DNA from 2 places in the Microbacterium sp. NPDC064978 genome. Region 1 is predicted to be linked to the other one. Evidence: predicted binding sites of a transcription regulator. Region 1 holds the regulator's gene; the other holds the start of a gene.
The links. Region 1 encodes HrcA, which represses chaperone genes, less so after heat shock. Its sites were predicted from a motif close to TTNGCACTCGNNNNNNNCGAGTGCNAA; they were not measured.

Region 1 (14,541 bases):
CTCGTCGACGAGGTTCTTGGCCTTGGCGACGGCCTCGCGCTCACCCGTGAGCGTGATCTCGTTGCCGCGGACGAGCACCTGCACGTCGCGGTGCTCCCGCTCCAGCATCCGCAGCAGCCGGTCCTGGGGACCGAGCAGCTGCACCATCGCGACACCGTCGGCGTAGAGCCTTTCGGTGACGGTTTCCTGATCGTCAGAAGCCAACGAGCTTGTTCTCCTCGAGGTTGCCGAGCACATGGGCGTGCACGTGGAAGACGGACTGCGCGACACTCGCGCCGTTGTTGAAGATGAGGCGGTACTCGCCGTTGGCATGCTCCTCGGCGATGCGCTTGGCGGCGGCGACCATCTCCGCCAGCAGCTCGGGGTCCCCGGCTGCGAGTGCGGTCACGTCGCGGTACTCCTCGGTCTTCGGGATGACGAGTACATGGAGCGGCGCCTGCGGATCGATGTCGCGGATCGCGAAGACGCGACCGGTGTCGAGCAGGATCTCCCCCGGGATGTCCCCGGTGAGGATGCGCGTGAAGATCGAGGGTTCGCTCATGCTCTCAGCTTACTGGGGGGACGCGGGCCGCGGCCGGTCACCAGCGGCCGAGGGCCACCGAGAGCACGGCGATGGCGGCAGGTCCCGCAGTGGAGGTGCGCAACACGGTGTCGCCGAGCAGGACGCGCTCAGCGCCGGCCGCCGCGAGCTTCTCGAGCTCCTCCGGAGCGATCCCGCCCTCCGGACCCACCACGAGCACGAGGTCACGGTCGTCGGGAACGAGTGTGGAGAGCCGGGCGGGAGCGGTCGGGTCGAGCAGCAGCACCCGCTGCGTCGCCGCGCGCGCCGCGAGCTGTGCGGTCGACTCGGGGGCGGCCACCTCGGGCACCCAGGTCCGGTGCGCCTGCTTGGCCGCCTCGCGGACGATCGTCGCCCAGCGCTCGCGTCCCTTCACCGCCTTCGGACCCTCCCAGCGCGACACACTCCGGCTCGCCTGCCACGGCACGATCTCGTCGACGCCCAGTTCACATGCCGCCTGCACCGCGAGCTCGTCGCGGTCGCCCTTCGCCAGCGCCTGCACGAGCACGAGACGCGGAGTCGCCGGCTCGTGCTCGACGCGCTCGGCGATCCGCACATCGACGCGCGACGGTGACACCTCCTCGGCGACGCCGGTCAGCCAGACCCCTCGACCGTCACCGATGGTGACCGTCTCGCCGACGCGCAGCCGCCGGACGACGGCCGCATGCTTGGCCTCGGCGCCCGTCAGCGACACGAGACCGCCCACCGCGGCGTCGCCTGCGGACTCGACGAGGAAGTGCAGCGCCACGATCAGTGGGTACGGAACCGGTCGCGCAGCTTGGAGAACAGGCCCTGCTGGAACTGCGCGAGCTGCGGGCCCGGCGCCTTGTTCTTCTTCGCGAAGTCCTCGATCAGCTTGCGCTGCGCGGAATCGAGCTTGGTGGGGGTGACCACCTGCACACCGACGCGGAGATCGCCACGCTGCGTGCCGCGCAGCGGCGTGATGCCCCGCCCCTTGATGGTCAGCACGTCGCCGGACTGCACGCCGGGACGGATCTCCAGGTCGACCTCCCCGTCGAGCCCCTCGATCGAGGTCTCGGTGCCAAGGATGGCGTCGGTCATGGACACCTCGAGCGTGGCGAGCAGGTCGTCGCCGTCCCGGCTGAACGCGGGGTGCGGGTTGACCGTCACCTCGACGTACAGGTCGCCGTTCGGGCCACCGGCGCGTCCGACCTCGCCGGAACCCGGGAGCTGCAGCCGCAGGCCGGTCTCGACGCCCGCCGGGATGTCGAGGGACACCGTGCGGCGCGACCGGACGCGTCCCTGACCGCCGCAGGTGCCACAGGGGTACGGGATGGTCGTGCCGTAGCCCTCGCAGGTGCCGCAGGGCTGAGAGGTGACGACGTTGCCGAGCAGGCTGCGCACCTGACGCTGCACGTGGCCGGTGCCACCGCAGATGTCGCAGGTGACGGGTGACGTGCCCTCCTGGCAGCACGAGCCCTGACAGGTCTCGCAGAGCACAGCCGTGTCCACCTCGATGTCGCGGTGCGCACCGAAGACCACGTCTCCCAGGTCGAGTGTGACCCGGACGAGGGCATCCTGCCCGCGCTCCCGTCGTGACCGGGGACGAGCGCCGCGCCCGCCGCCCTGGGACGCGCCGAAGAACGTCTCGAAGATGTCGCCGAAGCCGCCGAAGCCGCCGAAGTTGTTCGCGCCGTCACCGCCGCCCATATCGTAGCGGCGGCGCGACTCCTCGTCGCTGAGCACGTCGTAGGCGTGCGTGACCAGCTTGAACTTCTCTGCGGCCTCCTCGCCCGGGTTCACGTCCGGGTGGAGCTGCCGTGCCAGGCGCCGATACGCCTTCTTGATCTCGTCGGTGGAAGCGTCCCGGGACACCCCGAGAACCTCGTAGTGGTCCGCCACAATCGCCTTTCTGCGCGTGTTTTCCGTGGGGCCGCCTCAGCGGCCGGCCTCGTCGTCGTCGAGCATCCGCGACAGGTAGCGGGCGACCGCCCGTGCCGCTGCGAGGTTGCTCGGATAGTCCATCCGGGTCGGTCCCATGACACCGACCCGCGCGGTCCCCGAGGGTGCCGCGTAGTTGCTGGCCACGATCGACGCCTCGCCGAGCCCGAAGGAGGCGTTCTCGGTGCCGATGCTCGCCGCGAGGCCGTGCTCGTCCGGCACCATCTCGCTCATCAGCCGCAGCAGCGTGACCTGCTCCTCGATGGCCTCGAGCAGGGGGTGGATGCTGCCGCGGAAGTCCTGTTCCCGTCGCGCCAGGGTCGCCGCGCCCGCCATCACGAGCCGCTCCTGCCGGAAGCCGCCGAGCTCGTCGATCACGACTCCGGCGACGGCGCGGAGAACGCGGTCCTGGGGGGTCTCCTCCGTGGCGAGGAGTGCCTGCAGGCGGTCGGAAGCCGCCGCGATCGCCTGCCCGGTGATGAGGGCGGACAGTCGAGCGCGCAGCACCGCGAGGTCCGCTTCGTCGATCGTGTCCGGCAGCGCGGTGATCCGCTGTGATACCCCGCCGGCATCCGTGACCAGGACCGTGAGGAGCCGGTTGGGAGCGAGCGTCACGAGTTCGACGTGCGTCACGTGGGCCCGCGCGAACGACGGGTACTGGGCCAGCGCGACCTGTCCGGTGAGTTGCGTGAGCACGCGGACCGTACGAACCATCAGATCGTCGAGGTCGGCCGGATCGGCGAGGAACGACTCGATGGCCGAGCGCTGCGCGGGGGAGAGCGGTCGGAGCTGGGCGAGGTGATTCACGAACACCCGGTAGCCCTTGTCCGTGGGGACGCGCCCGGACGACGTGTGCGGAGCCGTGATCAGCTCTTCGTCCTCCAGCTGCGCCATGTCGTTGCGGATCGTCGCGGCCGAGACGCCGAAGGAATGGCGGTCGACGATGGAACGGCTGCCCACGGGCTCGTGCGTCTCGACGTAGTCCTGCACGATCGCGCGGAGAACCTGCAGCCCTCGCTCTGTGACCATGGGTTCCCCTTCCCGCCGACCGGATGCTGGCACTCTGCCGCCCTGAGTGCCAATCCTACCTCCTGCGATCGGGAGTTCTCCGAAGGTAGGACGGCCCGGGCGGCGTCGCTCAGTCCGTCAGCTCACGCACCACCGCGTCGGCGAGGAGGCGACCGCGCAGCGTGAGCTGCACGCGACCGCGGATCGCCGCCGGCGCATCGATCAGGCCGTCGGCGATGAGCCCGGCGACGCGGTCCCTGTTCCGCTCCGGGACGTCCGTCACCGCGATCCCTTCGCGGATGCGGCTGAGGAGGAGGATGCGCTCGAGCGTCTGCGCCTCCTGGTCGGGACGTTCGCGACCTGCCGCCGGCGAGGATGAGGCGGCCAGCCGCTGTGCGTAGGCCGCCGGGTGCTTGACGTTCCACCACCGGAGCCCGGCCACGTGGCTGTGCGCCCCGGGGCCGAAGCCCCACCAGTCGCTCCCCCGCCAGTATGCGAGGTTGTGCCGCGACCGCTGCCCTTCGCTGCGGGCCCAGTTGCTGACCTCGTACCACTCGAACCCGGCCGCGGCGAGGCGCTCGTCCGCCATCTCGTACATGTCCGCCTGCAGGTCGTCGTCCGGCGTCGGCACCTCGCCACGACGGATCTGCCGCGCGAGCTTCGTGCCGTCTTCGATGATGAGCGCGTACGCGGAGATGTGGTCGGACTCCAGGGCGAGCGCGGCGTCGAGGGATGCTTCCCAATCCGCGAGCGATTCCCCCGGCGCGCCGTAGATGAGGTCGACGCTGACGGCGAGGCCCGCGTCCTTCGCGGCGGCGACCGCGGTGCGCACGTTCTCGGGCCGATGCGTCCGATCGAGGGCGGCGAGCACGTGCGGGACGGCCGACTGCATGCCGACGGAGAGTCTCGTGACCCCCGCCTCTGCGAGGATGCGCGCGACCTCCGGCGTCACCGTGTCGGGATTGGCCTCGACCGTCACCTCGGCACCCGGAGCGAGCCCGAACGCGGCGGTGGCCGCTCCCAGCATCCGCGCCAGATCGCCTGCCGGCAGCAGCGTGGGTGTGCCGCCACCGAAGAACACCGTGTCCATCGGCCGCAGCGCTCCGGCGTCCTCCAGCACGGTGCGGGCGAGGGCGATCTCGCCGATGAGGGTGGACGCGTAGTCCTCCTGCTTCGCCCCGCGGAGCTCGCTGGACGTGTAGGTGTTGAAGTCGCAGTAGCCGCAGCGCACCCGGCAGAACGGGATGTGGAGGTAGGCGGAGAACGGCGTCTCCGCGGAGATCGGGAGGTCGGCAGGGAGTCGCCCGTCCGGCGGCGCGGGATCCCCGAGCGGAAGCGGTCCCGCCATCACACCGGGGTCGCGTAGAGCGGGGAGATCGCGCGGAGGTAGCGCGCGAAGAGCTCGCGACGGCGGCGCTTCATGAGGGCGGGGACGAGGCGATAGAGCAGCGTGTTCGGGGCGTCGAAGGCGCGGACGGTGAACCACACCTCGTCGTTGTCCTCACGCCAGTCCACATCGAACGACTCCTCGCCGCGGACCACGGATCCGCCCACCGTGCCCAGCACGAAGCCGATCCGGCGGGTCTCCTCGGTGACGGAGATCACGCGCAGCTCCGAATCGGCGCGCATGCCACCGACACGGCCGCGCAGGTGGAGCGTCATTCCCGCGCCCACGAAGGGCATCCCCTCCGCGTCGTACCGCGGCTCCACGTCGCGCTTGCTCGGCGCGATCGGGTTCCCTTCGGCGTCGAAGCTCACGCCCGCGTACGCCGGACCGGGAGCAGGACGGACATCTTCCACGGAGAGCCCGGCGGCGCGCTGCGCCGTCCACGACAGCAGGGCCTCACCGGCCGTCTGGAAACGCTCCTCACCGCTGCCGATGCGCCAGGATTCCTCCGCCGGGATGCTGCGCTCCGGCGGGTACTGCATCAGATCCGGGGCGTGGGTCGCACCCACGGCCGCATAGTCCACCGTGTCGTCTCGGAAAGTCCCGCGCCGCATGAGTTCCAGCCTACTTCGGGTTCCCTGAGCGAACACCCCCCGCGCCGCACGCCATCACATCCCCCGGATGATGCTGGGTCCCTGAGCCTGTCGAAGGGCCCACAACACTCGGCCGAAGACGTCCTCCACAATGCTGGGTCCCTGAGCTTGTCGAAGGGATCTCCGCACGCCCCGGCCAAGCCGCACGCACCTCCGCCATGATGGCCCGATGCCATGGACCTACATCCTCGAATGCGCAGACGGCAGTTTCCACACGGGCAGCACGAACGGCGACCTCGAAGCCCGCGTCTGGGAGCACAACCACGACGACGCCTTCTCCGCCAACTTCACTCGTAACCGGAGACCCGCGGCGCTGGTGTACGCGGAGCACTTCGACACCGTCGACGCTGCCTTCTTCCGGGAGAAGCAGATCCAGGGGTGGAGCCGTCGGAAGAAGATGGCGCTGATCGAGGGCGGGTGGGAGGACCTTCCGTCGTTGTCGACCTCGTACAGTGCGCTTCGACAAGCTCAGCGACCCAGCGCGGGCAGCCCCTGAGGACGGCACGCTTCGACAAGCTCAGCGACCCAGCGTGGACCGCCCCTGAGAACCGCGCGCTTCGACAGGCTCAGCGACCCAGCGGGGGCAGCCCGGAAGAACCGAGGCTATTTCTTGTCCTTGGTCTCGACGTCGCCGGAGAGAGCGGCGATGAACGCCTCCTGGGGGACCTCGACGCGGCCCACCATCTTCATACGCTTCTTCCCCTCCTTCTGCTTCTCGAGGAGTTTGCGCTTACGGGTGATGTCACCGCCGTAGCACTTCGCGAGCACGTCCTTGCGGATCGCGCGGATCGTCTCGCGAGCGATGATGCGGGCACCGATCGCGGCCTGGATCGGCACCTCGAACTGCTGGCGAGGGATGAGCTTGCGCAGCCGCTCCGCCATCATCGTGCCGTAGGCGTACGCCTTGTCACGGTGCACGATCGAGCTGAACGCGTCGACCTTCTCGCCCTGGAGCAGGATGTCGACCTTGACGAGGTCGGCCTCCTGCTGCCCCGAGGGCTCGTAATCCAGGGAGGCGTAGCCCTGCGTCTTGGACTTGAGCTGGTCGAAGAAGTCGAACACGATCTCGCCGAGCGGCATGTTGTAGCGCAGCTCGACGCGCTCCTCGGAGAAGTACTCCATGCCGAGCAACGTGCCACGACGCGACTGGCACAGCTCCATGACGGTGCCGACGTAGTCCTTGGGCAACAGGATGGCTGCCTTGACCATGGGCTCCGACACCGAGCCGATGCGCCCGTCGGGGTACTCGCTCGGGTTCGTGACGGTGACGGTCTCGCCGGTGTCGCTCGTGAGCACCTCGTAGATCACGCTCGGCGCGGTGGTGATGAGGTCGAGGCCGAACTCCCGCGCGAGGCGCTCGGTCACGATCTCCAGGTGCAGCAGGCCGAGGAAGCCGCAGCGGAATCCGAACCCGAGAGCCACAGAGGTCTCCGGCTCGTACTGCAGCGAGGCATCGGAGAGCTTCAGCTTGTCGAGCGCCTCGCGCAGTTCCGCGTAGTCGCTGCCGTCGATCGGGTAGATACCCGAGAAGACCATCGGCTTGGGGTCCGTGTAGCCGGGAAGAGCTTCCGCCGCGGGTTTGCGGGCGTTCGTGATCGTGTCGCCGACCTTCGACTGACGCACGTCCTTCACGCCGGTGATGAGGTAGCCCACCTCGCCGACGCCGAGACCCTTGGTGGGAGTGGGCTCCGGGCTCGACACGCCGACCTCGAGAGCCTCGTGGTTCGCGCCCGTGGACATCATCTGGATGCGCTCGCGGGGCGAGAGGCTGCCGTCGACCATCCGCACGTAGGTGACGACACCGCGGTAGGCGTCGTACACGGAATCGAAGATCATGGCGCGCGCCGGTGCGTCCGCGTCCCCGACCGGAGCCGGGATCTCCTCAACGATCCGGTCGAGCAGATCCTCGACCCCCATGCCGGTCTTCCCCGAGACCCGCAGCACGTCCTCGGGCTTGCCGCCGATGAGCGAGGCGAGCTCCTTCGCGTACTTCTCGGGATCGGCGGCCGGGAGGTCGATCTTGTTGAGGACGGGGATGATGTGGAGGTCGTTCTCCAGCGCGAGGTAGAGGTTGGCCAGCGTCTGGGCCTCGATGCCCTGCGCGGCGTCGACGAGGAGGATGGCGCCCTCGCATGCCGCCAGCGACCGGGACACCTCATACGTGAAGTCCACGTGACCCGGTGTGTCGATCATGTTGAGCGCGAAGACCTCGTCGACCCCCTGCGCCTGGGCGAGCGCCCAGGGCATCCGCACCGCCTGGCTCTTGATCGTGATGCCGCGCTCACGCTCGATGTCCATGCGGTCGAGGTACTGGGCACGCATGTCCCGCTCCGCGACCACGCCGGTGATCTGGAGCATGCGGTCGGCCAGGGTCGACTTGCCGTGGTCGATGTGGGCGATGATGCAGAAATTGCGGATCTGCGCAGCCGGCGTCGCGGCAGGCTGAAGAGGGGTGAGAGCGCGTGGGGACATGTCCCGTCGATTGTACGGTGAGGGCTCTCATAATCCCCATTCGGGCGTATCGGTGATAGTCTCCCGAAGTTGCCCGGGATCAATCCGTGACACCGGATCCCGTAAGCGATACGACTCCGTCACAGACTCCGTGAGGGCTGTCGCGTCGCGCGGAACGGCGGATGACACCCGATCATCCGCCCGGCTCAGCGTTGCGTCGGCAGACCCCGAGCGCGTCTGGAGAAGAGAAAGACAAATCCCCCTTGATCAAGTACCTCGCGCGCCGTGCCCTCGGCTGGCTGCTCATGATCGTGGTCGCGACGAACCTCACCTACTTCCTCGCGTGGGGCTTCCTCGATCCGCGCAGCAACTATGTGGGTCGTCGCCCTCCGCTCACCGAAGAGCAGATCGTGAACACCCTCGCTCCCCGCAACCTGAGCGACACCGTCCCGCTCATCGAGCGGTGGTGGACCTGGTTCACCGGCATCCTCCTCCGCTGGGACTGGGGCGTGAGCCCGACCGGGGGTTCCGTCAACGAGCAGGTCGCCTACCGCATGTGGGTCAGCGCAGAGCTCGTCCTCGGGGCGACGATCCTCACGACGGTCCTCGGCATCGCGCTCGGCGTCTACACCGCGTCTCGGCAGTACAAGCTCGCCGACCGCATCGGCCAGGCCACGAGCATCATCACGCTCAACATCCCGATCGTCGTCGCGGCCTTCGCGATCGTCCTCCTCGCGATCGGCCTGAACAACGCCACCGGCACCCGCATCTTCTACGTGACCGGCAACGCGAGCCAAGGCGTCGAGGGTTTCTTCCCCACGCTCATAGACGTGTTGCAACACCTGACGCTGCCGACGATCGCGCTGGTGCTCACCGGCTACGCCAGCATCCACTTCCTGCAGCGATCGCTCCTCCTGGACAACATCAACGCCGACTACGTCCGCACGGCCCGCGCGAAGGGCCTGACCAAGCAGCAGGCCATCCGGAAGCACGCACTTCGGACGTCGCTCATCCCCGTCGCCACGCAGGTCGCCTTCACGATCCCCGCGATCTTCACCGGAGCGGTGCTGACCGAGACGATCTTCGCGTGGAACGGCATGGGCCGGTACTTCATCGAGACCATCACCAAGAACGACATCCACGGAACCGTCGCGATCGCCGCCTTCGGTGCGGTCCTCACGGCGATCGGCGCCATCCTCGCCGACATCGCCGTCGTCGTCCTCGACCCGCGCGTGAGAGTGAGCTGACATGAGCACCGACATGCTCGACCCGACCATCCACCCGGAGCCGGAGACCGCCGGCCCCGAGACCACCCGCGTCGCCACCAAGCGGCTGTCGAAGTGGACGCTGTACTGGCGACGGTTCTCCCGGAACCGCGGAGCCCTCATCGGCCTCGTGATCTTCGTCGTCCTCGTGCTGTTCGCCATCCTCGGGCCCTTCATCGCCCGGTACGACCACATCGAACTCGACTTCCTGAACCTCAGCACTCCCCCGTCCGCGGAACACTGGTTCGGCACGAACAACGCCGGAAACGACCTCTTCGCCCAGGTCGCCGTCGGCCTGCAGCGGTCGCTCATGATCGCCATCACCGTCTCCGTCGGCGTCACGATCGTGTCCGCGCTCGTCGGCACGGCCGCGGCCTACTTCGGCGGCTGGACGGAGCGCATCTCGCTCCTGGTCATCCACTTCATGATGGTGATCCCGAGCTTCCTCATCCTCGCGATGATCTCGAACAAGGCCGGCGGCGACTGGCGCGTCATCGCCCTCATCATGATCTTCGTGATCGGGTGGTACTTCCCCGCCCGCGTCATCTGGACGATGGCCCTGTCGCTCCGCGAGCGCGAGTACGTCAGTGCCTCCCGGTACATGGGCGTCGGCGGCATGCGCATCGTGCTCCGCCACCTCCTGCCCAACATCGGCTCTCTCCTCGTCATCAACTTCACCCTCGGCGTCGTCAACGCCGTGGTGACGGAGACGGGCCTGTCCTTCCTGGGCTTCGGCGTCAAGATCCCCGACGTGTCGCTCGGTGCCCTCATCGGCGCCGGCTCGAGCTCGTTGACCACGGCGCCCTGGCTGTTCTACTTCCCGGCGGCGGCGCTGACCCTGCTCACCGTGTCGATGGCGCTCATCGCCGACGGCCTGCGCGACGCCCTCGATCCCACCTCGGCTGCTGGAGGCCGCGCATGACCAACGTCCTCTCCGTCCGCGACCTCAAGGTCAGCTTCGCGTCCGAGGCCGGCCGCGTCGACGCCGTCCGCGGCGTCTCCTTCGACCTCGAAGCCGGCAAGACCCTCGGCATCGTCGGCGAATCCGGCTCCGGCAAGTCCGTGACCTCGCTCGCGATCATGGGTCTCCTCGACGAGAACGCCAAGGTCACCGGCTCGATCATGTATGACGGGAAGGAACTCGTCGGCATGAGCGACAAGCAGCTGTCGGTCATCCGCGGCAACGGCATGTCGATGGTCTTCCAGGACCCGCTGACCTCGCTCACGCCGGTCTACACGGTCGGCGATCAGCTCATCGAGGCCCTCACGGTCCACCGCGGCCTGTCCAAGAAGGACGCCTGGGACCGCTCCGTCGAGCTGCTCAAGCTCGTCGGCATCACCGAGCCCGAGCGGCGGATGAAGTCCTTCCCGCACGAGTTCTCCGGAGGCATGCGGCAGCGTGTCGTCATCGCCATCGCGATGGCCAACGATCCGAAGCTCATCATCTGCGACGAGCCCACCACGGCCCTCGACGTCACCATCCAGGCGCAGATCCTCGACCTCATCGAGAAGGCGCAGGACGAGACCGGCGCCGCGGTGATCATGATCACGCACGACATGGGCGTGGTCGCCCGCACCGCCGACGACGTGCTCGTGATGTACGCCGGCAAGCCCGTGGAGCACGCGCCCGTGCGCGAGCTGTTCCACAAGACCCGCATGCCGTACTCGATCGGTCTGCTCGGCGCCATCCCGCGCGTGGACAAGGCCGAGAAGGAGCCGCTGACCCCCATCAAGGGGAACCCGCCGCTGCTCATCAACCTCCCGGACGCCTGCCCGTTCGCCGACCGCTGCCCGATCGTCATGGACGCCTGCCGCGCCAAGGAGCCGGAACTGCTCCCCGTGCCGACGGGCTCGGGCGACCTGCACCAGGCCGCTTGCATCCGCGCGCACGAGATCGAGGACGGCGGCCTCCTCGGTGGCCTGCCCGTCTACCCCGTCCGCCCCGTCCCTGAGAGCGACCTCACACGGACGCCGCGCGAGGAGCGGCCGATCACGCTCGAGGTGAAGAACCTCCGCAAGACGTTCCCGTTGGTCAAGGGCGCGTTCCTGAAGCGCAAGGTCGGCGAGGTCCAGGCGATCAAGGGCATCAGCTTCGACGTGCGCGAGGGCGAGACGATGGCCATCGTCGGCGAGTCGGGCTCGGGCAAGACGACGACGCTGCTGCAGATCATGGACATGGTCAAGCAGACCGAGGGCGACATCGTCATCGCCGGCACCAGTGTCAACGACATCCACAGCCGCAAGGTCGAGCGCGCCCTGCGCCGCGACATCCAGATCGTCTTCCAGGACCCGATGGGAGCCCTCGACCCGCGCATGACGGTGGCCGACATCATCTCGGAGCCGCTCTTCGCGATCGGCACTCCCAAGGAGGAGGCGCACCGGCGGGTGGACGAGCTCATGGACCTCGTCGGGCTCAACCCCGCGCACAGCGACCGCTTCCCGCAGGCGTTCTCGGGCGGTCAGCGGCAGCGCATCGGCATCGCCCGGGCCCTGTCGACGAACCCCAAGATCGTCGTGCTCGACGAGCCGGTGTCCGCGCTCGACGTCTCGATCCAAGCCGGCGTCATCAACCTGCTCGACGAACTCAAGACCAAGCTCGGGCTCTCGTACCTCTTCGTCGCGCACGACCTCTCGGTGGTGCGTCACATCGCCGACCGCGTGGCCGTGATGTACCTCGGCGAGTTCGTGGAGCACGGCGACGTCGACCAGGTCTTCGACGACCCGCAGCACCCGTACACGAAGGCGCTGCTGTCGGCGATCCCCGTGCCGGATCCCGACATCGAGCGCACCCGCGAGCGGGTGGTCTTCGACGCCGAGACGATGTCGACGAAGCCCGCGACGGTCTGACCCGAAACCATGCGCCCGTTCCTGGTCACCGTCCGATAACGGTTAGGCGGCATTCACCGCAGTGCGGTGTACCGGGATAAAGCTCGAACTAGTCTTCCCTTTATGAAACGCCGAAAGGCGAAAGGAGCACCATGAAGAACAAGAAGTTGCTGGGGGCGGTCGCGATCGGCGGCGCCCTCGCACTCGCCCTCGCGGGCTGCGCGAGCGGTTCCGGGAACACCGGTGGCGGGGACAACGGCGAGAAGGTCGAGACCAAGACCGCCGACTACAACCCGCAGGACCGCAGCAACCTCCAGGAAGGTGGCGAGGTCAACTTCCCCATCAACGAGATCCCGGAGCAGCTGAACGGCTTCAACAGCGATGCCAGTGCTGACACCGCTCGCCTGTGGTCGTGGTACATGCCGCAGATCCTCCTGGTCTCGCCGGAGGGCGAGGTCACGAAGAACGACGCCTACCTCGATGCGTACGAGATCGGCGAGGAGGATGGCAACACGACCATCACCTTCACGTTCAAGGACGAGGCGCACTTCAACGACGGCACCGACATGGACTGGACGTCCATCGACGCCACGTGGAAGGCCAACCGGTCCTACGACGAGGGCTTCAACCCGAACGCGACCGACGGCTACAAGCAGATCAAGACCGTCGAGCAGGGTGACACCGCGAAGACCGCCGTCGTGACGTTCGACGGCATCTACGCCTGGCCGTCCATGGCGTTCCTCACGGGTGGCGTCCTGCACCCGGACATCGCCGACCCGGCCGTGTTCAACGAGGCCTTCATCGGCAACATGCACCCCGAGTGGGGCGCCGGCCCGTACACCGTCGACACGTTCGACGCGAACGGCGGCTTCGTCTCGTTCAAGCCGAACCCCGAGTGGTGGGGCAACGCGCCGCTGCTCGACACGGTCACCTTCACGGCCATGGAGCCCGACGCCTCGATCAACGCCTTCAAGAACGGCGAGATCGACATGGTGGGCGCCAACACCAACGACCGCCTGAAGCAGGTCCAGGAAGTGGACGACACCGTCGTCCGCCGTGCGCAGCAGACCGCCAAGACGGTCCTGCTCGTCGACGCCGACAAGCCGCAGTTCGAGGACATCGACGTGCGCAAGGCGTTCTTCCTCGGCGTGAACGTCGACCAGCAGAAGCAGATCGCGTGGAACGGCCTCGGCTACGAGGAGCCGGTCGCCGGTTCGCTCAACCTGTACTCGTTCCAGGACGGCTACAAGGACTCGTTCGCCGAAGCCGGTCTGAAGCACGACGTCGAGGGCGCCAAGAAGCTCCTCGACGACGCCGGCTGGACCGAGGGCGAGGACGGCATCCGCGAGAAGGATGGCGAGAAGCTCTCCGTCACGTTCCCGATCTTCGGTGAGGACCCGACCATCGAGGCCCTCGCGAAGTCGCTGCAGGCGCAGCAGAAGGAGATCGGCATCGACCTCAAGATCGATGTCCGCGCCTCCGCCGACTTCTCCAGCGACTTCACCACGAAGAACTGGGACGTCGTCTCGCTCCGCTTCACCGACTCCGACCCGTTCGGCCCGGCCTGGTTCTGCCAGCTCTACTGCTCGGACAGCGGTCTGAACCTGTCGGCGACCGGCACGGAGGAGATCGACAAGCAGATCGCCGACGAGGTCGAGAGCCAGAAGGACGCGGAGTCCTGGACCACCGCGGCGATGGACCTCGAGCCGAAGATCATCGAGCAGACGTGGGGCCTCATCCCGCTGTACAGCGGCCCCTCGATCTACGTGGTCAAGAACGGCCTGGCGAACCTCACGCCGGAGCCCTACGTCGGTCTCGACCTGTTCGGTGTCACGCCGGTCGAGAACGTCGGCTGGGAGAAGTAACACTCTCTGACACATCTCGTGTCGAAGCGGGGTCGGTGGTCCATCCACCGGCCCCGCTTCCTTATGCTGAAGGCGTGACCGTCCAGACCGTCCTCGTGCACGGCATCCGCACGTCCGCCACCATGTGGCGGTCGCAGGTCGAGTACCTGGAGGCGCACGGGCACCCCGTCACCGCCGTCGACCTCCCCGGCCACGGCAGCCGGATGGACGAGGACTTCACCCTTCACGAGGCGCTGCACACGATCGACGCGGCCGCCCGCGCCGCCGCGGAGAAGGGCCCCGTCCTGCTGGTCGGCCACTCGATGGGCGGGCTGCTCTCCCTCGCGTACACCGGCGGGGCCGAGCCTCCCCCTGTCGACGGACTCGTCGCCGCCGCGTGCACGTCGCTCCCCCGCGGCCCCGGGCTACGTGCCTATCGGCTGTTCGCCCGGGCCGTCGACTCCCTGCCGGACCGCGGCATGTGGCTGACGCAGCGGATGCTCGCCGCGACGATCCCCGAGGACAACCGCGGCGACTTCTCCGCCGGAGGATACGCGCTGGACATCCAGGACGAAACGCTCCGCAGCCTCGCCGCCCTGGATGTCGCCGCCGCCGTCCCCCGCATCCAGATGCCGCTCTGGTTCGT
Region 2 (14,541 bases), 1.2 Mb from region 1:
GGTCGACGACGATGTCGGTCGACACGGGCGCGGCGCCGGTGCGCAGGGCGACCTTCACCGATTCCGACGACGAGGTGCCGGTGAAGCGGTCGAGACCGCCAGGCGCTGCGGCCTTCTCGGCGGCGGCGGCGAGGTTCTGCACGGCGGTGTTCAGGGTGCGCAGCTGCGTCATGACGACGTTCTTGTCGTCGATCTTGGCCTTGAGCAGCGTGCGGGGGATGGCGTGCACGTCCATCAGCGCCTTGATGACCTCGGTGGTCTTCAGCCCCGACACGAGGCCGTCGAGCGAGAGCGACATGCGGCTTCCCTTCTGTGTGCGGCGGGGCCCGGGCGACGGCCGAAGCCGTCACCCGGACCCCCGGAGTGATTCCGTGCGGCGGCGCGGGTCAGCGCAGCAGCTGGAGCACGCCCTGGTTGGCCTGGTTGGCCTGGGCCAGCATGGCCGTTCCCGCCTGCGACAGGATGTTCGCGGACGTGAACTTGACCATCTCGGACGCCATGTCGGTGTCGCGGATGCGGCTCTCGGCGGCGGCGAGGTTCTCGGCCGACACGTTGAGGCTGTTGATGGTCGACTCGAAACGGTTCTGCAGCGCACCGTAGCCGGCACGTGCGGTCGAGACCGCCTGGATCTGCGTGTCGATGCCCGCCAGAGCCGCGCCGTACGTCGCCGCGTCCGTCATGCCGGCCGCGAGCGTCTTGATGTCGGCGCCGAGCGTGGCGAAGTTGGTCAGGCCCACCGAGATCTGGTCCTCGGCGGCGACCGCACCCGCACCCACCTGGAACGTCAGCGTCGCGCCGCCCGAGAGCAGCTTGATGCCGTTGAAGTTCGTGCTCGACGCGATCCGGGTGAGCTCGTCGCCCAGGGCGGAGATCTCGGTCTGGATGGCCTCGCGCGACTTCGCGTTGTTCGAGTCGTTCGCGCCCTGGTTGGTCAGGTCGCGCACGCGCTGCAGGATGGAGTGCACCTCGGTCAGGGCGCCTTCTGCGGTCTGGATGACCGAGATGCCGTCCTGGGCGTTGCGAGCCGCGACGTTCAGGCCGTTGACCTGCGAACGCAGGCCCTCGGAGATCGCGAGGCCGGCGGCGTCGTCCGCTGCGCGGTTGATGCGCAGACCGCTCGAGAGCTTCTCGAGCGACTTCGACAGGTCGTTCTGCGTGTTGGACAGGTTGCGGTAGGCGTTGAGCGCGCCCACGTTGGTGTTGATCTGCATACCCATGAGGGTTTCCTCCGTGATGTGTTGTACGGGAGACCATCCGTGGTCTCCTGCCCTGACCTATCGGCGGAGGATGCGGACGCGTTAGGCGGGGGCGGCGGCGCGGAAGACGTCGCCGATCCGGACGCCGGCGGCCTCGGCGATGCGGCCGAAATAGGCGTCGCGTGCGGCAGGCGAGACGCGGGTGGTGGTCGTGGTCTCTGTGCCGCCCTCGGCGAAGTACCGGTCGAGGGCGTCGCGGAGCAGGCGCACGGCCTCCGACCGCTGCTGCGAGACGGCCGAGTGGGTCACGCCCAGCTCCTCGGCGATCTCCTTCACGGGCCGCTCCTCGATGTAGACGGCCACGATGATGCGCCGCATGCGCTCGGGGAGGGCGCCGATGGCGTGTTCGAGCACCTCACGCCGTTCGCCGACCATCGCCGACTCCTCCGGCAGCGGGATGTCGGCGACGAGATCGCGCGTGGCGGGGTCGTCCAGCGGGGCGACGGTGCGTGCGGCGTCCGCGAGGGCCTCGACGACCACCTCCTTGGGGGAGCCCATGGCGGTGGCGATCTCGGTGGCGGTCGCCGTGCGGCCGAACGCGGCGGTGAGGGTCTCGCGGACGGCGACCGTCTCCTTGATGCGCTTGCGGATGCCGCGGGACGCCCAGTCCATGGCGCGCATCTCGTCGGCGAACGCGCCGAGGATGCGTCGACGGGCGTAGGCGCCGAAGGGGACGCCGAGCGCGGGGTCGTACGCGTCGGCGGCGGTCACGAGGGCGAGCGCGCCGACGGCGGCGAGCTCTTCGCGGGGGATATGGGTAGCCCGAGCATGGGTGTCTGCAGCGAGGTAGCCGACCAGGGGGAGGTTGGCCTCGACGAGGCGGTTGCGCTCAGCGCGCGACGACATGGGGGATGATCCACCTCTCTGGATGCACTCCGGAAGCTCATGGCGAGGGATAGATGGCCATATCACAAGGTCCGAGATATGTCCATGGGGAGCACTAACCGCCGCCAATGCACATAGTAACCTTAGGGGCGCGGCGGCCGATAGAGATTTATGAACCGTTAACAGGCGGGCCGATCGCACCCGCGTGGGGCGGGGGATCGCTGGGGACAAAGGGGATCATGGGAGCCAACGAACTATCGATGCAGCTCTGGCGCGAGCGCGAGCTGCTCGAGATGCTGCTTTTCAAGCTCGACGAGCAGCAGCTGCTGCTCGCCGCCGGCCGGTCGCACTGGATCCAGTTCGCGGCCAGGGAGATCGATCAGGTGCTCGACCGCCTCCGCGCGGCGAGCCTGGCCAGGGCCGTCGAGGTCGCCGGTGTCGCCGAGGAGTGGGGGGCTCCTCAGGACGCGACGATCGGTCAGCTCATCGAGCACGCTCCGGACGGAGCCTGGGGCGATGTCTTCACCGACCACATGCGTGCGCTGGTGAAGCTGACAGCGGAGGTCGAGCAGATGCGCGATGCCGCCGCGGAGCAGCTCAGCGGAGTGCTCCGCGCCACGCAGGAGACCATCGCCGCTCTCGGCCAGGAGAGCGGCGAATACACCACCCGCGGCGACCGCGCCCGCGAGGACGCCGCCCGCATCATCGACACCGAGATGTGACCGAGAGGGATTCATGTCGACCTTCAGTGGACTGACCACCGCCGCCAGCGGCCTCGCCGCCGCACGGCGGGGCATGGACGTGGTCGGGCAGAACATCGCCAACCAGAAGACCGAGGGGTACACGCGGCAGCGTGTCGAGACCTCCTCGATCGCCGCCGTCGCGCAGACGGGCCGCTTCAGCATGGGCGCGCTCCCCGGACACGGCGTCTCGATCGACGGGGTGTCCCGCCTCGGTGACGCGCTGCTCGACGCCCGGGTCCGCGACACCCTCGGCGCCTCCGGCTACTGGGCCACCCGCGCGCTGGCAGCGACGACTGCCGAGTCGGCCCTCGCGGAGCCGACCGACAAGGGCCTCGCCAACCGGCTGACCAGCTTCTGGGCGGGCTGGCAGGACCTCGCCAACACCCCGGATTCGGGTGCGGCGGCCGCGAGCATCCTGGAGTCGGCGAAGGAGCTCGCCGCCCCTATCTCCGGCGGCTACCGCACGGTCGCCGCGCAGTGGACCGCCGCCCGCGGGACCGCCGAGCGCACCGTCAGCCAGGTCAACGCCGCGGCCGACCAGATCGCGGTGCTGAACAGCGAGATCCGCGAGGCGCTGGCCTCGGGGCGTTCGGCCAACGAGCTCACCGACCGCCGCAACCTGCTCGCGGAGGACGTGGCCCGGCTCGCCGGCGCGACGGCCACCGTGGAGACGGACGGCACGCTCACGGTCCGCCTCGGCGGCAACGCCCTGGTCTCCGGCGGCGACGCCCGTCACATCGCGCTGACCGGCTCGGCGACGATCGACGGCGCTCCGCGCGTCGGGGTCGCCTGGGAGTCGGTGCCGGATCTTCCCCTCGTCGTCGACGGGGGAGAGCTGGGCGGCTCCCTCGCGGTGCTCGCCCCGGCCGCCGACGGCGGGATGCTGGCGCAGCTCGCCGCGACCTACGACCGCGTGGCCACGGCCCTCGCGGAGTCGCTCAATGCCCAGCACCGCGCCGGCGTCACGGCGTCCGGACAGCCGGGCGGCGACTTCTTCACTCTCCCGGCCACCGGCTCCGCCGCGCTCGGGATGCAGGTGGCCGTCACCACGGCGGCCGACCTCGCCCTCGCCGCCCCCGGGGCCGGAGCCAAGGACGCGACCAACGCCGACCTCATCTCCCAGATCGGGCGGCGCGCGACCTCTCCGGACGCACTGTGGACCGATCAGGTGACCCGCTTCGGCGTCGCCACCGCGGCCGACGTGCAGCGCGCGAAGGTGTCGGATGCGGCGGCTGTCGGCGCCGTCAGTGCGCAGCAGTCCGTCGCGGCCGTGGACGGCGACGAGGAGACGATCAGCCTCCTCACGTACCAGACCGCCTACCAGGCGGCGGCCCGCGTGCTCACCGCCGTCGACGAGGCCCTCGACGTGCTCATCAACCGCACGGGCGTCGTCGGACGCTGATCGGAGAAGCTCCATGATCTCTCGCGTGACCCAGACCACGATGACGCAGACGGCGATGCGCCAGCTGCAGTCGAACCTGTCCGAGCTCGCCCGTCTGCAGGAGCAGGCGACGTCGCAGAAGGCGTTCGCCGCCCCCTCGGACGACCCGGCAGCGGCGGCGGCCGCCCTCGCCCTGCACGCCGAGCAGCGGCGCACCGAGCAGTATGCGCGCAACATCGACGACGGCCTGGCCTGGGTGACTGCCGCCGATACGGCGATCACCTCCAGCACGTCCCTGCTCTCGCGGGTGCGGGACCTCACCGCGCAAGGGGCCAACGACGGGGCGCTGGACGCCACGGCGAAGGAGGCCCTCGCGGTGGAACTGGAGGGCATCCGCGACGAGCTGCTCGCGCAGGCGAACACCCGGCTGCTCGGCCGGTCCGTCTTCGCCGGCACGTCGGACACCGCGGCCTTCGGGTCCGACTACTCCTACAGCGGTGTCGCCGGCTCCGAGGTCACCCGCCGGGTGTCCGATGCGGCCGCGGTCCGCGTCGACACGGACGGTGCGGCGGTGTTCGGCACCGGAGACGACTCGGTGTTCGCCCTCGTCGACCGCATCGTCGCCGATCTCCGCTCCGGCACCAACGTGGGGCCCCGGCTCGCGGAGATCGACGACCGCCGAACGGCGATGCTCGGTGCTCAGGGCGCGGTCGGCACCAGACAAGCTCAGATCGAACGCGCCAAGGAGGCGGCAGTGCAGAATTCCGTGTCCCTCGAGTCCCGCCGCGCCGCGGTCGAGGATGTCGACTCGGTCGAGGTGCTCATCCGCCTGCAGGCGCAGGAGCTCGTCTACCGCTCGGCGCTCGCCGTGAACGCCCGCGTGCTGCAGCCGACGCTGATGGACTTCCTGCGATGACCGCCGTGCTCACCTTCACCGCCCCGCCGCCCGGGCTGGCTCCGCACGTGGACTTCGCTCTCGCGCCCGTCGACGGTGCGGACGGGCTCTTCGCGATGCGGGCGGTCGAGGACGACGCCCTGCGGCTCTTCCTCGTCGACCCGAACACGGTCCTGGCGGAGTATGCGCCGATCCTCACGGACGCCCAGGTGGCCGACCTCGCTCTCGCCTCGGCGGACGACGCCTTCGTGCTCGTGGTGGCCCACCCGGGCGTCGACGGGGTCAGCGTCAACCTGCTGGCGCCGGTCGTCGTGAACCGGGCGACGGGAGCGGCGACCCAGGTCATCCTCGAAGGCCAGGACTACCCGGTGCGGGCGCCGCTGGGCTGACCCGCGCGGGTGCCGGGGCGCCGGGCGTGACGGGCGGGGTGACGACTACCCTGGAGACGTGATCCTCGCCGTCGACACGTCCCTTGGCACCGCCGTCGCCCTCATCGACCCGGACGGGACCTCTCGTGCCGAGGCCGGTACCGCCGATCCGCTGGGCCACGCCGAGGTGATCGGCGACCTCGTCCACGACGTACTCCGGGAGGGGGGACCCGACGGCATCACTCACGTCGTCGCCGGCATGGGCCCCGGTCCGTTCACCGGACTGCGCATCGGCATCGCGACCGCCAGGGCGTTCGCCCTCGGGCGCGGCGTCCCGGTGGTGCCGGTGCCGAGCCATACGGCGGCCGCGCTGACGATCCAGTCCACGGTGACCGGGCCGTTCGCCGTCGTCACCGACGCCCGCCGCCGCGAGGTCGCCGTCACCGTGTTCGACGGACAGGATGAGGACGGGATCCCGCGCACGATCGCCGACACGGTGCTCGTGCGGGCCGCCGACGCCGACGATCATCTCGCCGGTCTCCGCCGGGTCGACGTGACGACGCTGTCCGCAGCCGACCTCGCCAGGGTGGGAGCGCGCGCATTCGCCGCCGGGCGGGTCCTCGCGGGGGACGAGCCGCTCTACCTGCGGCACCCGGATGTGTCCCTGCCCGGTGCTCCGAAGAAGGTGGGCGCATGACGCTCCGGGACGCGCGGCCGGACGATCTCGACGCGATCATGGCCATCGAGCAGCGCTCGTTCCCGACCGACGCGTGGAGCCGGGACACCATGGCGAGCGAGCTGGCGAGCCCGCACGGCCGCTACCTCGTCGACGAGCGGGGCGGGGCGATCGTCGGATACGGCGGCATCCGGGCGCTGCAGGGCGGTGCGGACGCCGACATCCAGACCATCGCCCTCCTCGCCGAGGTCCGGGGTCAGGGCCGCGGGCGCGCGCTGCTGCGTGCGCTGCTCCAGGCGGCCGCCGACCGCGGGGCGCTCGAGGTGTTCCTCGAGGTGCGCGCCGACAACCCTCCGGCCGAAGGACTGTATCGCGCGGAGGGCTTCGAGGAGATCGGCAGGCGCCCCCGCTACTATCAGCCGGATGACGTGGACGCGATCGTGATGCGTCTGGATCTGCGCCGCCACCCGGCGCCCGCCGACACGCCGGAGGAGGCGACCGCATGAGTGAGCCCCTGGTGCTCGGCATCGAGACGAGCTGCGACGAGACCGGCATCGGCATCGTGCGCGGTCGTACGCTGCTGTCCAACACGATCGCCTCCAGCATGGACGAGCACGCCCGGTACGGCGGCGTCGTGCCGGAGGTCGCCGCCCGCGCGCATCTCGAGGCCCTCCAGCCGACCATCGACGCCGCGCTCGCCGAGGCCGGCGTCCGTCTCGCCGACCTCGATGCGGTGGCCGTGACCAGCGGTCCGGGCCTCGCGGGAGCGCTCATGGTCGGTGTGGGGGCGGCGAAGGGACTCGCGGTCGCCCTGGACAAGCCGCTGTATGCGGTCAATCACCTCGTCGGTCACATCGCGGCCGACATCCTGACGCCGGACTCGGCGCCGTTGGAGTATCCGACGATCGCGCTGCTGGTCTCCGGCGGCCACACCTCCCTGCTCCACGTGCGCGATCTCACGACCGACGTGGAGCTGCTCGGCGAGACCGTGGACGACGCCGCGGGCGAGGCTTTCGACAAGGTCGCTCGACTGCTGTCCCTGCCCTACCCCGGCGGCCCCGAGATCGACAGGGCCGCGGTGGGCGGAAACCCGGACGCGATCCGCTTCCCGCGCGGGCTGTCCCGCGCCTCCGACCTCGCGAAGCATCGCTACGACTTCTCGTTCTCCGGGCTGAAGACCGCGGTCGCCCGCTGGATCGAGCGCTTCGAGGCCGAGAACGCCGAGGCGGGTGCCGACGCCCGGGACCTCCCGATCGCCGACGTCGCCGCCAGTTTCCGGGAGGCCGTCGTCGACGTCTTGGTCACCAAGGCGCTCAACGCGTGCGCCGACCTCGGAGTGCCGCGGCTGCTCCTGGGCGGCGGTGTGATCGCGAACCGTCGGCTCCGCGACGTCGCCCTCGCCAGGGCCGCCGAGGCCGGCGTCACCGTGCGCATCCCTCCGCTGTCGCTCTGCACGGACAACGGCGCCATGATCGCGGCGCTGGCCGCTGAGCTCATCGCGTCCGGGCGCCCCGCATCGACCCTCGGCTTCGGCGCCGACTCGACCCTGCCGGTCACCGAGATCCAGGTCGCGGAGGCGGTGCCGGCGTGACCGGGCTCGCGCAGGAGCCGGAGTCGGACGGGGCCACGCCCCGTGCGCGGGTCGAGCGCGCGAGCGGGCAGGTCGAACGCCCGGCAGGGACGGCGCGCCTTCCCGGAGCGCCGCGCGAGGGCTACACGAAGCTGCCGACCGGTCCGGTCGGCATCGAGCCCGTCGTCGTGACCGGGCCCGACCTCGACCACGGAGAGGACGAGGGCTGGGAGCCGGCGGTCGAGCCCGCCGTCGTCGACGACACCCGCCTGGCCCCGTGGGCGCTGCTCGCGGCGATCGTCGCCCTCGGCGCGTCGTTCTTCGTCGGGTGGGGGATCCCGGTCGCGATCGTCGCGGTGATCGCCGCCATCATGTCCCTCCGACGCCCCGTGGAGAACCGGGCGATCGCGCGCTGGGCCCTCGTGCTCGGCCTGTGCGCGACCGTGTACAGCCTGGGATGGCTGGTCTGGGCGGGGATGCAGTTCGAGAGACTCGGCTAGGCGGGCTGGCCATGACGGACGACGACGACGTCGAGGAGCGCAGGGCCCTGCTGCGCAAGGCTTTCGGCCCGGGCGGAGGCCTCACGGACGCGGAGGCCGCGCGCCTGCGACAGCTCGACGCTGACCGGCGACGCCCGTCGCCGGGACCTCCGCCGTCCCTCGGCTCCTTCGCCGCTGCAGAGGACGACGACGAGCCGTCGGCCGGAGACGACGCGCCCGTGGAGCCGGACGAGGAGTCCACGGACGTCGTCACCGCTCAGAGCGACGTTCCGGCTCAGAGGCGGCGGCGCCGTTCCCTCGGCATGCTCGCGCTCGGCGCGGTCGTCGTGCTCCTCCTCGGGGTCGGCGTGGGATGGCTGGCGTTCGGCCGGAGCGGCGGCACAGCGGTCTCCCTCAGCGCCGAGCAGCAGGGATGGCAGTCCGATCTCGTCGCGTCCGGACGATTCGACCCGGGCTCGGTGCGCGCGCTCGCGACGGAGGACGACGCGGTCATCTGGGTGGCGACGCAGAACGGGGGTGCGAGCATCTGCCTGGTCCTGGGCGCAGGGGAGAGCACGACGCCGAGCTGCAACCAGCGGGAAGCGGTGCAGGAGGACGGCCTCTGGGGCGAGGTGACGACCCAGCGCGACGACGAGTACACGCGCCAGGTCATGGCCCATCTGCTCCTCACGCCCGACGGTGAACCGGCGGTGAGCGTCGACGTCTCGGAGTACGGCTCCGGCGAGAGCGGCCCCACCTACGCGAACGAGGCGGAGACACGGACCGCCGAGCGCCTGGCCGATGACGGCTTCGACCCGAACTCGATCTGGGTCGCCGGGTACGACCGCGACGTCCCGATCTGGACGGCCTCCGAAGGGGAGACGGGTCGGCAGTGCCTCATCTACGACGGGGCGACGGCCGACGCGCCGCGGGCCTGTGAGACGACGGAGACGCTGCAGGAGCACGACGGTCGGCTGCGGTTGCAGGTGACCGACGCGGAGACCGGTGGAATGACGACCTACGAGCTGCCGACCTCCGGTTTCGGGTCGTTCGTGATCATCCGAGAGGGGAGCGACGTCGGTGCGGGAGGAGACTGACCGCCAGGGCTCCGCTGCGGCGGAGGAGCGCCGAGCACTGGAGCGCGCGGCCTATGGTCGGGACGGCGGACTCGACGCCGCCGGTGCCCGGCGCCTGCGCGAGCTCCAGGAGGAGCATCGACGGCAGGAGCTTCCGGCGGAGGAACGGCCGACGGCAGCCTCCGAGGCGCTCCCGGTGGCGGAAGACGAGGGTCGGGAGTCCGATCCGCCGCCGGCTTCCGACGCATCGCCGCTCGCCGCGGCCGGAGCACCACCCGCACCCGTCGAGACGGGCGCGCCGATGCGGGCGCGCGGAGTCGTGCCGGTGCTCGTGGCGGCAGCGACCCTCCTGGCGATCGGCGTCGGGGCGGGGTGGGCGCTGTTCGCCCCGCGGTCGGAGGCGTTCCCCTTGACCGAGGCGCAGGAGCAGCGACGGATCGAACTCGCCGGGGAGGACTACGACCCCGGCTCCGTGCGCCCGGTGGCGGAGGCGGAGGGCGCGCTCGCCTGGTTCGCCACGCAGGATGACGGGGCCACCCGGTGCCTGATCCTCGACGTGGGCGAGGACTCCCAATCCACCTGTCTGGCAGCGGAGGAGGAGCTGGGGCCGGGCCTGTACGCCGCGCTCCCCGTGGCGGCCTCCGATACCGGTGACGACGAGGACTCGTTCTCCACCGACAGCGTGACGGCGGTGATGCTGTTCTCCACCGCGGACGAGCCGATGGTGAGCATCCAGCGGTGGGGCGGAAGCTCCACGCTCTTCGCCCAGTTCGGGGAGGAGCAGCGCCCGAGGGTGAAGGAACTCATCCGCGACGGTTATGACCTCAACCTCACCCTCCTCGGCTCGTTCCGCGAGCAGCCGGTGTGGCTGGGCGACCGCCGTACGACGACCGGCCCCGCCCAGCGCTGCCTGATCGTCGACGCCGACGGTTCGCGGCAGTGCGCCACCCTCGACGAGGCGCTCCAGTCCGGGCTGCGCGTGCAGCTCCTCGACGTGGATCAGGAGACGGGAGAGCTGCTGTCGGCGTCCGTGGTCGAGGTGGCCTTCACCCGCTGGCAGATGCCGTACCTCACGGTGACCTCGGGCCCGGCCGTGGTCGACGAGGCGACGGGCGAGTCGTATCTCGTGACCACCGGGCCGCCGGGGGATCCGATCCGCGTCGACATCCCTGGCCGCGACCCGGACGACTGATCGCTCTCAGTCCGCGACGGGCACCCGGTCGGCGAGGATCGCGCGTCGCTGATCGCCGAAGCGGGCGAGGATCAGGGTCGCCTCGGCGTCGCCGCGCAGGGTCAGCTTGCGCCGGAAGGCCGCGGGGTCGACGTCGACCCCGCGCTTCTTGATCTCGATGCGGCCGATGCCGTGCGTCTTCAGGGCCGCGTTGATCGTCTTCGGCGTGATCGGCAGCGTCTCCCGGACGCGGAAGGACTGCACGAACGGGCTCGTCAGCGCGGCATCGGAGGTGAGGTAGGCGATGCGCGGGTCGAGCATCCCCGCATCGAGGCTGCGGGCGACGTCGCCGATGAGGCGCGCCCGGATGACGGCGCCGTCCGGCTCGTGGAGGAAGGCCCCGAGCGGTCGGACCGGAGCGTCCTCGGCATCGGCAGGGCCGGTGAGCTCGTGCGAGCGCTCGCCGCGGATCACCAGGGCCGAGCGCCGGACCCCTTCCCTGGCCAGCTCCCTGGACCAGACGACGAGCTCCACGACGCTGCCGTCGGCGCTGACCCACTGCGTCTCCGCGTCCGCGGGCAGGGCGTCGCGGTCGTGGGCGGGGCCGAGCTTGATCCCCGTGGGGCGCTGCGCGGCGACGGCGAACGCCCAGTCGAGGGACGGCGAGTAGTCGTCGGCGGAGACGCGCCGGGTCTCGCTGTGTCCGGAGGTGCGGCGGGCGGGATCCATCCAGATCGCCTGGCCGGGGACCGGCTCTCCGAGCGCGTCCTCGGCCGTGGCATGCCGGACGGTGGCGTCGTCCCCGAACGGGGCGAGGTTGTAGGCGGCGAGGGCCGCGGTCACCTCGTCGGCGTCCACCGCATGGACCGCCAGTCCCGCGCCGGCGAACGCGAGGGCGTCGCCGCCGATCCCGCAGCCGAGGTCCGCGACGCTCGTGAGGCCGGCTCGGCGGATCCGCTGGGCGTGGCGGGCGGCCACGCCGAGGCGGGTGGCCTGCTCGAGGCCCGCGCGGGTGAAGAGCATGCGGGCGGCGAAGGGGCCGAACTTCGCCGTGGCCCTGGCGCGCAGGTGCGCCTGCCCGACGACGGCGGAGACGAGGTCGGGGGAGTGTCCCGCAGCCCGCAGCCGGGAGACGGCTGCGGCCGCCTCGGCGGTGGAGGTGACCGGCCCGAGCGCGTCGAGCAGCTCGAGGCCGGCGGGGGTCAGCAGGGCGCGCAGCTCGGACATCTCCACCCTCCCAGCCTAGGACCCGCGTGACGTGTGACCCGGGTTGGCACTCGCATTGCATGAGTGCCAGCCGACCGCATACACTGGCATTAGCACTCTCGGGTTGAGAGTGCGAACGAGTCTTTCGTGTCAGCGTCAAGAAAGAAGAGGTAGACCGTGTCGGTTTCCATCAAGCCGCTCGAGGACCGCATCGTCATCAAGCAGGTCGAGGCCGAGCAGACCACCGCGAGTGGCCTGGTCATCCCCGACACCGCCAAGGAGAAGCCCCAGGAGGGCGAGGTCGTGGCGGTCGGCCCCGGCCGCATCGACGACAACGGCAACCGCGTTCCGCTCGACGTCGCCGTCGGCGACCGCGTGCTCTACAGCAAGTACGGCGGCACCGAGGTGAAGTTCGGCGCGGACGAGTTCCTCGTCCTGTCGGCTCGCGACGTCCTGGCGGTCGTCGTCCGCTGATCGCACACTCGGTTCCCTCTGCACGGCGGACGGGAACCCGGTCCGAAGAGGGCCCGGATGCTTCGGCATCCGGGCCCTCTTCCGCGTCCGGAGCGGCGCGGCCCTCGTCCTCGCGGGCATAGGGTTGTGCGGTGACCCCCGAGACGACCCGCGCCACCCGGACGGCGGGCGTCGCCTACGCCGGGAGCGCATACCTCCTGTGGGGCGTGCTGCCGCTCTACTTCCTCCTGCTGCAGCCCACCGGGCCGTGGGAGGTGGTCGCCTGGCGGGTGCTGCTCTCCTTCGTCTTCTGTCTTCTGCTGCTCACCGTCACGAGGGGATGGCCCGCCTTCCTCGCGATCGTCCGGAGTCCGCGACTGCTCGGGTGGACGGCCCTCGCCGGCCTGCTCATCTACGTCAACTGGCAGGTCTTCGTCCTCGGCACGTTGAGCGAGAACGTGGTGGAGACGGCGCTCGGCTACTTCATCAACCCGATCACCACCGTGCTGCTCGGCGTCTTCGTCCTCAAGGAGCGCCTCCGCCGTCTGCAGTGGGCGGCGGTCGGGATCGCGGCCGTCGCGGTCGTCGTCATCATCGTGGCGTACGGCCACGTCCCCTGGATCGCCCTGACCCTCACCGCTTCCTTCGGTCTGTACGGGCTCATCAAGAAGAAGATCGGCCCTGCCGTCGACGCGGTCAGCGGGTTGACGCTCGAGTCGTTCTGGCTGATCCCCACCGCGGTGGTGCAGCTCGTGATCGTGGCGACGACGCCCGTCGGCCTGACGATGGGGACCGCGGGCTGGCCGCACGCCGTGCTGCTCGCCTTCGCGGGGGTGGCCACGGCTGTCCCCCTGCTGCTGTTCGCGGCCGGCACGCGTCGCGTCGACCTCACGATCATCGGGATGCTGCAGTTCCTCACCCCGGTCCTGCAGTTCGTGATCGGGGTCGTCGTGCTGCACGAGCCGATGCCGCCGGAGCGCTGGATCGGGTTCCTCCTGGTGTGGGTCGCGATCGCGGTCTTCGTCGTCGATCTGCTCCTCGCCGCGCGTCGCGGCCGTCGTGCCACCCGCGCCGCGGCGCTCTGATCGGTCCTGTCCGCGCCCCGAAACGGCGGCCCTGGATCGTTAACGCACCGAGATACTTGCCCCTCCTGCGCGCGGGGCGCACGCCCTAGTGTTAGAGCACCCGACTGTGGTCATCATCCACGTTCGTTTACGCAAGGGAGCATCATGAACGCACTGAAGGGCTCGCGCAGCGCGAGGATCTTCGCCGGGATCGCGCTGGTCAGCGCCTCCGCCCTCATCATCGCGGGCTGCAGCAGCACGCCCGATGCGGAGCCGTCGGACGGGGGCGGCGACAAGCCCGCCGCCGACCTGACGCTCAAGCTCGGTTCGCTGCTACCCGCCACCGGTACGCTCGCGTTCCTGGGCGCGCCGATGGAGGCCGGCGTCCAGCTCGCCGTCAACCAGATCAACGAGGCCGACGCCGGCATCACGATCGACCTCAGCACGGGCGACGAGGGCGACCTCGACAACAAGGCCTACGAGACCTCCATCACCAACCTGCGCAACGGCGACATCACCGCCATGATCGGCGCGGCGTCCTCCAGCGTCACCAAGCTCATCCTCGACGGCAACGCGGGTGCGGACATCCTCACGGTGTCCCCGTCCAACACCTCGCCGGACTTCACGGGCATCAACCCGCTGTACTTCCGCACCGCACCGAGCGACAACCTCCAGGGCGAGGTCCTCGGCAACGAGATCGCCGAGGACGGCCACAAGACGCTGGGCATCATCTACCAGAACGACCCGTACGGCACGGGCCTGTTCGAGGCGATCAAGGCCACGTTCGAGAGCACCGGCGGCGAGGTCGTCGCCGATGCGTCGTACAACCAGGGTGACGGTCAGTTCAACGCGCAGGTCTCGGAGATCGCCGCGGCGAACCCGGACGCCGTCGCTGTCGTCTCCTACGACCAGTTCGCCACCATCGCGCCGCTGCTGGGCAACGCCGGGGTCGACACGGGCTCGCTGTACCTCGTCGACGGCAACCTCAAGGACTGGGGCGCCGACATCCCGGTGAGCCTCGAGGGCTCGAAGGGCACCCGCGCCGGCGCCGAGCTGCCGCAGGACTTCCTCGACCAGCTGAACGAGGTCTGGACGGCCGAGGGCAACGACCCGATCGACGCCGTGACCTACTCGGCCGAGGCGTACGACGCCGTGGTCCTCATCGCTCTGGCGGCGCTGAAGGCCGGCTCGGTCGAGGGCCCGGACATCGCGGCGGAGATGATCACCGTCTCCGGCGGCGACGGCGACGGCGAGAAGTGCGACAACTTCGCCGACTGCGCCGCGATCATCAACGACGGCGGCACGCCGGACTACGACGGCCTCTCCGGCGAGATCACGTTCGACGAGAACAACGACCCGAAGGGTGCCGCGATCGGCG

Region 2: a site for HrcA is predicted at 11,711-11,737, ahead of groES (co-chaperone GroES). Genes of this name have one in related genera too.

What each region holds. Positions count from the first base shown of each region.
Region 1 covers NZ_JBITWF010000001.1:10,040-24,580, reverse strand. The annotation lists gene ACIGJI_RS00110 (PhoH family protein) at 1-147, opposite strand, end outside; gene ACIGJI_RS00105 (HIT domain-containing protein) at 194-541, opposite strand; gene ACIGJI_RS00100 (16S rRNA (uracil(1498)-N(3))-methyltransferase) at 579-1,307, opposite strand; gene dnaJ (molecular chaperone DnaJ) at 1,310-2,422, opposite strand; gene hrcA (heat-inducible transcriptional repressor HrcA) at 2,459-3,490, opposite strand; gene hemW (radical SAM family heme chaperone HemW) at 3,600-4,817, opposite strand; gene ACIGJI_RS00080 (DUF1990 family protein) at 4,817-5,470, opposite strand; gene ACIGJI_RS00075 (GIY-YIG nuclease family protein) at 5,679-6,005, shown strand; gene lepA (translation elongation factor 4) at 6,113-7,981, opposite strand; gene ACIGJI_RS00065 (ABC transporter permease) at 8,224-9,207, shown strand; gene ACIGJI_RS00060 (ABC transporter permease) at 9,209-10,147, shown strand; gene ACIGJI_RS00055 (ABC transporter ATP-binding protein) at 10,144-12,072, shown strand; gene ACIGJI_RS00050 (ABC transporter family substrate-binding protein) at 12,204-13,916, shown strand; gene ACIGJI_RS00045 (alpha/beta hydrolase) at 13,991-14,541, shown strand, end outside.
Region 2 covers NZ_JBITWF010000001.1:1,188,638-1,203,178, reverse strand. The annotation lists gene fliD (flagellar filament capping protein FliD) at 1-298, opposite strand, end outside; gene ACIGJI_RS05975 (flagellin) at 387-1,217, opposite strand; gene ACIGJI_RS05970 (sigma-70 family RNA polymerase sigma factor) at 1,299-2,102, opposite strand; gene flgN (flagellar export chaperone FlgN) at 2,321-2,803, shown strand; gene flgK (flagellar hook-associated protein FlgK) at 2,817-4,226, shown strand; gene flgL (flagellar hook-associated protein FlgL) at 4,240-5,121, shown strand; gene ACIGJI_RS05950 (flagellar assembly protein FliW) at 5,118-5,489, shown strand; gene tsaB (tRNA (adenosine(37)-N6)-threonylcarbamoyltransferase complex dimerization subunit type 1 TsaB) at 5,548-6,165, shown strand; gene rimI (ribosomal protein S18-alanine N-acetyltransferase) at 6,162-6,650, shown strand; gene tsaD (tRNA (adenosine(37)-N6)-threonylcarbamoyltransferase complex transferase subunit TsaD) at 6,647-7,735, shown strand; gene ACIGJI_RS05930 (hypothetical protein) at 7,732-8,214, shown strand; gene ACIGJI_RS05925 (hypothetical protein) at 8,226-9,290, shown strand; gene ACIGJI_RS05920 (hypothetical protein) at 9,274-10,461, shown strand; gene ACIGJI_RS05915 (SAM-dependent methyltransferase) at 10,468-11,667, opposite strand; gene groES (co-chaperone GroES) at 11,824-12,120, shown strand; gene rarD (EamA family transporter RarD) at 12,252-13,184, shown strand; gene ACIGJI_RS05900 (ABC transporter substrate-binding protein) at 13,329-14,541, shown strand, end outside.